2 regions of the Paenibacillus sp. AR247 genome follow, and region 2 is predicted to be linked to the other one. Evidence: a T-box and tRNA genes for the amino acid it is inferred to sense, from the RefSeq annotation. Region 2 holds a T-box; the other holds one or more tRNA genes.
What was found. A T-box is a leader RNA that pairs with one kind of tRNA and senses whether it is charged. The one in region 2 lies ahead of CPT76_RS35030 (valine--tRNA ligase), so its partner is inferred to be a tRNA-Val.
Positions count from the first base shown of each region.

Region 1: it has a tRNA-Val gene. The T-box ahead of CPT76_RS35030 (valine--tRNA ligase) is inferred to sense a tRNA for this amino acid. The anticodon was not compared.

Region 1 is NZ_PCZT01000012.1:304,273-308,440, reverse strand. Features, by position in the region: gene CPT76_RS22850 (MBL fold metallo-hydrolase) at 1-111, shown strand, start outside; gene CPT76_RS22845 (DUF3892 domain-containing protein) at 218-457, opposite strand; gene CPT76_RS22840 (GNAT family N-acetyltransferase) at 548-991, opposite strand; gene CPT76_RS22835 (hypothetical protein) at 1,340-1,537, opposite strand; tRNA gene CPT76_RS22830 (tRNA-Val) at 1,705-1,777, shown strand; gene CPT76_RS22825 (hypothetical protein) at 1,874-2,191, opposite strand; gene CPT76_RS22820 (YjfB family protein) at 2,372-2,548, shown strand; gene CPT76_RS22815 (hypothetical protein) at 2,751-2,945, shown strand; gene CPT76_RS37705 (hypothetical protein) at 3,112-3,285, shown strand; partial or broken gene CPT76_RS22810 (glycerophosphodiester phosphodiesterase) at 3,362-4,101, opposite strand.
Region 2 is NZ_PCZT01000026.1:172,151-176,318, reverse strand. Features, by position in the region: gene CPT76_RS35035 (bifunctional folylpolyglutamate synthase/dihydrofolate synthase) at 1-143, opposite strand, end outside; gene CPT76_RS35030 (valine--tRNA ligase) at 189-2,855, opposite strand; T-box leader at 2,914-3,172, opposite strand; gene CPT76_RS35020 (LysM peptidoglycan-binding domain-containing protein) at 3,447-4,168, opposite strand, start outside.

The DNA of each region.
Region 1 (4,168 bases), on a different contig from region 2:
CCGGTTCAGCGTATGATTCGATTGATGCATTATGCGGATAATAAAGACGAGTTTGTAGGAAAAACCGGAGAAATGACCTTCCTTAAGCAAGGGCACGTATATACGCTGTAACCCTTGCAGGTCGATGTGGATTACGGGTGAAAAAACACAGCCGGCTGCAGAAAGATGAACCTTCTCTGCAGCCGGCTGTTATTTTTGGAAGCATGACGCTCGTCTTTTATTCAAAGGTAGGCAGGTTATCGAGATTATTCGACGGATCGCCGTCGGCGTCCCCGCGGATGTACATCTCGCCGTCACGGCCTTTAAAGACGTTTACTCCGGCAATGGCGCCCGCCTTTACTTCCTGCAGCGCCTGCTCGTAATCGAGCACCCGGCCCGACGACGTTTGAAAGGCCGTCAAGTCGCCGTCACCGTTCTTCTGTACTGCGATAAATTGTTCTCTTCCTGGGTTTCCCATCGATATCCACTCCTTAAGTTGTCATGATATATCAAGGTGACATATGGATATCGTTCCCTGAGAACATGGATTTATGCGAAGAAATGAAGCCTACAGTGGCTTCTTCATACGGACATGCGGAATGCCCGCGTCATCGAACGGCTCCTTGGAAATGACCTCGTAGCCTTGTTTTGCATAGAACTGTTCAGCTTGGCACTGAGCATCCAGGATGGAATAGGCCAGCCCCAGTTCCCTCGCACGCTCTTCCATCGCCATCAGCAAAATGCGGCCGAACCCGTGGGTGCGGAACTCGCGGCGAACCGCGATTCGCTGCATCTTGGCGGTATCGCTGTTATAATAAATGATCCGGCCGGTGGCCACATACTGATCCTTGTCCTGAAGGAGGATATGATGAACATTTTCGCTGATCACATCGTATTCGTCGATCTCCAGGTCGGCGGGCACGTTTTGTTCCTTGACGAACACCTCCTGGCGGATGTCCAGCGCATGTTCCAGCTGCTCGGGGGTCGTCACGTATACTATTTCTGCAGGCATCGGTTACCCTCTCTTTCATGCAATCAATATAAAAAACACGGCTGAATCATTATACAAAAAAATGATTTTCCTGTATAGTTGACTCATGAGAGCTCTATGGAAGGGAGACCATGGATCGTTATGGGCATGACCATTGCGCTGATCGTCATTTTATCAGCCATCTTGATCTATTCATTCATTTATGTCATCCAAAAAGGGTATTCACGCAAATGGGATGAGGAATAAGAAAAACGTTTATCGACGAACACTAAGGAAACCGAATCTCCGATGCAAATACTTTCTTATATCTAAAATAAAACAAGGGCCGGTGCAGTCGGAGCACGGGCCCTATGTCTTGTTCAGGGGGAATCAGGGCGGCGTAATAGGGCCCTTGGAATACACATCCTCGCTGACCGATTTGCCGTAAACGTCCAGCATAATCGGTGAGTCGGCCATTGTTGAACCGGGCTTGATCGGCTCCTGCGCATCCGAAAACTCACCCGCGGGGGAGCATCCGGCAAGCAGCAGGCACAGCCCTGCCGCGAGCAGCCCGCCTTTGTTCGGCATACCGTGCCACTCCTTCTGTTTCGAAATATACTTTAGTTTTCGCCCGTTTGGATAGCTTCTAATCATGAGCGGCAAACAAATTGTGCATGCCATTCACCGTGAGCAAAATAAAATGATTGACAGCTAACTACGGCGCTGTTATTATATTAAATGTATCTGACTTGTACGATCTGCTAGCTCAGCTGGGAGAGCACCATCTTGACAGGGTGGGGGTCAGTGGTTCGAGCCCACTGCAGATCATCTATAGAAACCCTTGAAGCTTAAGGCTTCAAGGGTTTTTTGTTATTTTCACACTTAGCTGCAGAAGTTTTGGCCTTGTCCCGTTAAGATAATCATCTATTTTGTTCTCACAGGGACCTCCGCCGTGTTTGCGAAGGAAACCGTTACATACGATATCTCAGGTTTCACATTTTCCAACAAAGGTGGGGTAACCAAATGGGTAAATTCTTTTTCCACGAACATGATCACCGTCGTCACTGTCATGTCCGCAAACCAAAACCAGTCATCCTCAAAAAAGAAATCAAGAAAACGATATTCGTCAAAGTCGACTGGGAACCTGTAATCAAAAAGGTCCACAAAGAAAAGCATGTTTCCTGCCATAAGATTCACAAACAGCACCACCACTTCAAAAAACGCCACCATAAAAGATGCCACTGTCGCGATCATCACTTCGGTGGAGAAATGTATTAATTCCGGATTTTTCGGATGAAATCAACACGACACCTCCCTGATCGCACGCCCGGGAACTTGGTTCCCGGGCGGCATCTATTTTATAAATCACACCGAACATCCGATAACATAGATGTTACCCATTTTACATAGAGGAGGCTTATGATGGATATCCCTGCTTTATCGATGGCCATGAGCCAGTCCCGGCTGGCTCAAAATGTGAGCATTCAGGTGCTTAAAATCGCTAAGGATCAAGCCTCGCAGGACGGTCAATCCCTGGTCAAAATGCTGGATAGCAGCGCCGTACCCCATTTGGGAAACCGTCTAGACATCCGGATTTAGCTGCTCGATTTTCTTTTCTGCCCCTCCAGACGGAGGGTTTTTTATTTTTCAGGACATCCGTTCAAATTAAATTCATATTTTAGGTCCATATCCCCACCAATCAAACATTCGTTCTCTATCCAACAGACGAAAATTATCTTATGATAAAGATAGTTATTGATACAAAAGTCTTACCAGTATGTGGATACGGGAGAATAGTCTCATGGAAAAGGAAATTGAAATGGCGATCCGCCGCGGCCATCAATTATTCGTTCAAAATTTGGATGGTGAATCCATCACCGGCATCCCCGAGAAATCCGATGATCCGGGCACTTTAAAGATGCGGACGGTGTATGGCTCCATGTGGATTCCGCTGGATGAAGTCGGCCATCTGTCACGCCTCATTCATATTCGTTAATATTCGCTGCCCTGCTTGGGCGGCTTTATTTTTTTATATAACGATTATCCTTTCGGCTCGTAAGGTGCAGGAAAATGTGGTTCAGCGGCGCTTGGAACGGTTTATCCTTACATATAAGGAACACACTATGGAAGTACCAACGATTCTACGGGAAGGACGTGTGGCGATGAATAAACCGAATGAAGAGGAACGTTTCCCCGGGGTCGACCCCATTCCGGATCCCGATCATGAAACGCCCTCATCCACGGACATGATTGAAGACGTGCTGGAAGAAGGGGCGCGGGAATTGAAGAAAGGTAAACATCCGTCGAACGGGGATTCACCGGATCATCAAGGGTGACGCGTTCCCTCGCTGTTCTGGAGACTATTCAGGCACAAAATAACCCGATGCCGCCGTGGCATCGGGTTATCGTTGTTTAGGAGCGCACTGAAGCGCTCAGCAGCGCTGCCAGCTTATCCGGGTAGTCGGTGATGATACCTGTTGCCCCTGCGTCGATAAGACGCTGCATTTCCTTTCTTCGTTGACCGTCCATGGGTGGTATACTTTACCGGCTGCCTTCGCTCCCGCCACAAATTCTGGCAGCACCGCAAAATGGTAAGCGTGCAGGGCGTCGGCTTCAACGCTGCGGGCATACTCCCACGGCTCATACAGTCCCTCCATGTACAAAATGCCAGTGCGGATTTCAGGCGCGAACTGCTTGCAGAGCCGCAGGGAATAGTGATTGAAGCTTGAGATGACGATCCGCTCGCTCAGGTTATAGCTTCTTACCATGTCGATGACCTTTTCCTCAAGCCCTGCATAAGGTACCTTCGTATTTTTCAACTCGATGTTGACGACGGTCCCGGTGTCCTGAACCAGCTCCAGCAGCTCTTCCAGCAGCGGAAGGCGCTCATCCGCAAAATCGGGATGGAACCAGCTGCCGGCGTCCAGCTTCCTCAGCTCTTCCAGGTCATGGTCTTTGACCCACCCGCTCCCGTTTGTCGTCCGGGACAACGTTTCGTCGTGAATCAGGACAAGCCGGCCGTCCCGGCTTAACTGAACATCGGTTTCAATCCCCGTGGCACCAAGCTCCAAACTGCGGGCAAAAGCGGCCATCGTATTTTCCGGACATACCGCAGATGCGCCCCGGTGGGCAAAATTAATAATCGAATCCAACTTCTCTCAACCTCCCGACTGGTATTCTCGTAAACCTTTACCAACTTATCGTACCTGTCTTATGTAA
Region 2 (4,168 bases):
GGGTTCCCGAACTTCTCCATTAACGTTTCGATCCGCTGCATCCCCGGTCTGATCCCAAACGGAATCAGACCGTTAATCCAATTCGCCGCCTCTTCATATGTGCGCAGAGAAGCCTCCCGTCCGGCTTCCAATTGATCCCCCATACCATTCACCTTCTGAATTTTAGTTAAGTTTCTGCTGCGTCGTGATCAGCCTCTCAGCTCTTCGATCCGTGCGATGACTTTGCTGCGTTTATCGGAATAGTCGGCCATCTTGGCCTTCTCCTCTTCAATGACTTTTGCCGGCGCTTTCGCCACAAAGCCTTCATTGGCCAGCTTTTTCTCCACCCGCTGCACTTCGCTGTTCAGATGCTGCAGCTCTTTCTCCAGCCGCGCAATCTCCTGGTCAATGTCGATCAGACCGGCTAGCGGCAGGTACAGCTCGGCACCGGTAATCACGGCGGTCATCGCCTTGTCCGGCGTCGTCAGGTCCAGACCTGCCGTAAAGCTCGAGGTGTTGCAGAAGCGCTGAACGTATACTTCGTTCCGGTCCACGATCTGCAGCACTTGCTCATCGCCCGCCTTCAGCATCAGCTCGATCTTCTTGCTCATCGGAACATTAACCTCTGCGCGGATGTTGCGAACGGCACGGATGGCATCCATCAGCAGCGACATCTCGGCTGCAGCTTCGGCATCCTCGAAGGCTGGATCATACTCCGGCCATGCCGCAAGCGTGATCGTTTCCCCTTCGTGAGGCAGATGCTGCCAAATTTCTTCGGAGATGAACGGCATAAACGGATGAATCATCCGCAGCGTGCGGTCCAGCACATAGCTAAGCACCGACTGCGTCGTTTTCTTGGCGCTCACATTGTCTCCGTACAAAGAGAGTTTGGCAAACTCAATGTACCAGTCACAGAGGTCATCCCAAATGAAGTTATACAGGAGCCGGCCCGTTTCACCAAATTCGTAGGCATCTATTAGACGCGTAATGTCACGGGAAGTTTCGTTCAGGCGGTGGAGAATCCAGCGGTCCGCCGTGCTGAGCTCTCCGCTTATGTCAATGTCGTCATATGTGAATCCTTCCAAATTCATCAGAGCGAATCGGGAGGCGTTCCAGATTTTATTGGCAAAGTTGCGCGCCTGCTCCACGCGTTCCCAGCGGAAGCGCAGATCCTGCCCCGGCGTGCTGCTCGTGGAGATCATGTAGCGCATCGCATCTGCGCCGTACCGTTCGATGACGTCGAGCGGATCGACGCCGTTGCCGAGCGACTTGGACATTTTCCGTCCTTCGGAATCCCGGACCAGACCGTGCATCAGCACGTCCTTGAACGGAATTTCGCCCGTAAATTCCAGCGCGGTAAAGATCATCCGGGCTACCCAGAAATAGATGATGTCATAGCCCGTAACGAGTACATTCGTCGGATAATAACGCTCCAGATCCGCCGTCTGCTCCGGCCAGCCGAGGGTAGAGAACGGCCACAGCGCCGAACTGAACCAGGTGTCCAGAACGTCGTTGTCCTGCGTAAGCTCGGTGCTTCCGCATTTGGAGCATTGGGTTACATCCTCATGCGCGACGTGGATCTCGCCGCAGGATTCACAGTACCAAGCCGGAATCCGGTGTCCCCACCACAACTGACGCGAAATACACCAATCCCGGACGTTTTCGATCCAGTTCAGGTATGTTTTCTCGAAACGCTCCGGAACAAAACGTACCCCTTTGCCTGCCTTTTGCGCCTCGATGGCTCTTTCTGCGAGCGGCTGCATTTTAACGAACCACTGCGTCGACAAGTAAGGCTCGACTACGGCGCCTGTGCGCTCGCTGTGCCCTACCTGGTGCACATGGTCTTCGATTTTGATCAGCACGCCGAGGTCCTTCAAATCCTGAACGATCTGCTTGCGGCAATCGGCCCGGTCCATGCCTTCGTACTTCGCAGCCTGGTCATTCATCGTGCCGGTCTCGTCCATCACGATGATTTGCGGCAGATCGTGGCGCAATCCCACCTCAAAATCGTTCGGATCGTGTGCCGGGGTAATTTTTACGGCGCCGCTGCCGAATTCTCGTTCCACGTACTCGTCGGCAATAATCGGAATCTCGCGTCCAACTATCGGAAGCACGAGCATCTTGCCGATCATGTCCTTGTAGCGCTCATCTTTCGGATGAACCGCTACCGCCGTATCGCCAAGCATCGTCTCGGGACGCGTGGTCGCTACCGTAATGTGGCCGCTTCCGTCCTTCAGCGGATACTGCAAATGATACAGATGGCCGTTGACTTCTTTATATTCAACTTCAATATCGGACAAGGCGGTTCTGGCGGCCGGATCCCAGTTAATGATCTTTTTGCCGCGGTAGATCAGCCCTTTTTCATAGAGTTTCACGAAAACTTCGCGAACCGCCTTCGACAGACCTTCGTCAAGCGTAAACCGCTCTCTGGAGTAATCCAGGGAAAAGCCCATTTTGGCCCACTGTTCATGAATCGTTTCCGCGTATTGGTCCTTCCATTCCCATACTTTCTCCAGGAACTTCTCGCGCCCCAGGTCGTGGCGGCTAATATTCTGCTCACGCAGCTTCTGCTCCACCTTGGTCTGCGTCGCGATGCCCGCATGGTCCGAGCCCGGAAGCCACAAGGCGTCGTATCCCTGCATCCGCTTCGTGCGGATCAGAATATCCTGCAGGGTAAAGTCAAGGGCGTGCCCGATATGGAGCATCCCCGTTACGTTTGGCGGCGGAATCACGATCGTGTACGGCTCCGCCTCGGGCTTCTGCCCGGCTTTGAAATACTGGCCGTCGATCCAGTATTTGTACCATTTCTTCTCGGCCGATTTCGGGTCATACGTCGTCGGCATCCCGGTTGTTGCTTGGTTTTCCTGGTCTGTCATATTGTTCATCCTCCATCACAAGATCAGCTTTGCCAAAAATACAAAAAACCTTTCGTCCTCAAAGGACGAAAGGCTGTTCTTTCGCGGTACCACCTTTGTTTTGCGACAAGCAGCACAAACACGCATGCCCCCCGCAACACTCCATACAGATAACGGCTGCAGCCGGCCGGCTCTACCTCCCGCGCCTTCGAACGCAGGTGCTCAAACCGACAACTTCCGGGCGACTTCGGACAGCTGCATCCTGCGGAATCTTCCAGCGCTGCAATTCCGCTCTCTGAAGGGCAATACCGCCTACTCTTCCCGTTCATCGTTTTTTTGAAGATGGTTAAATGGATTCATTTTCAGCGAAGCTGAAGCGATTCATATCGCAAGAAAAACTTCCGTCAAATACGGGATGTCTTCTGTAATTGACGTTCATTGATGTTTTTCTGCAAAACATATACTCCATAATAACGCGCTTCATGTCGATAGTCAACTTCCCTTGGCCCAAAGTGCAGGACCATTTTCCCGTGTTCAGGCAGGCCACATCCCGGGAACAAAAAAAAGCCCGGCGCAACAAAGCGCCAGGCTCTTCGGATTGCATCAAAAACGTTACGGGATGTACAGAACTTGACCTTCCTGCACGGTCTGGTCCGCCAGCCGGTTGTACAGTACTAGCTCCCGCGGCGTCAGCTGATAACGGTCGGCGATCGTCTCGAGCGTCTCTTCCCGCTGAACGATGCACAGCCGGACCTTACGGAAAGGAGTCTGCTCGGAGATACTGCCGAGGAACAGGTTCTTCCATTTGATATCATCTGCTTCAGCAGCACCCGCGCTGGCGGCGGCATCAGCAGCCTGCTGCTCCTCCTGTGCCTGCTGGTACTCAAGCTCCTTGATCGAACGGCTTGAGGACAAGATCGAGGAAAAACCGATCGCTTCCTTCTCGCCGGACTCGGGTTCCTTCTTGCTTCCGAGCGCAATCCGCATTTCCCGGTCTTCAGGCGGTTCTTCCTGCTGAACTTTATCCTGGAAAGCTCCAAACGGGAACGTAGGCTCGCTGAACGGGTCTTTACCCGCCGCGTTCAAATAGATGTCTTCTTCCTGTTCTTCATCCGCCTGAACCGCCGTCGCCTCCGGATGCAGCAGCTCCGACTCCTCTTCATGCTCAAAATGCCACTTGTTCGGGTACTGGGGCTCCGCTGTCCGGTCTGATGGTTCCTTGTCCGTATGTAAAGCGGATAATCCGGCCACCTGCGGCGGAGGCGCTGCCGCTTCCCGCTCAGGTTCGCGGGCAAATTCCCATGCGGTAGACGGCGCAGTTTCACGGGAATCGG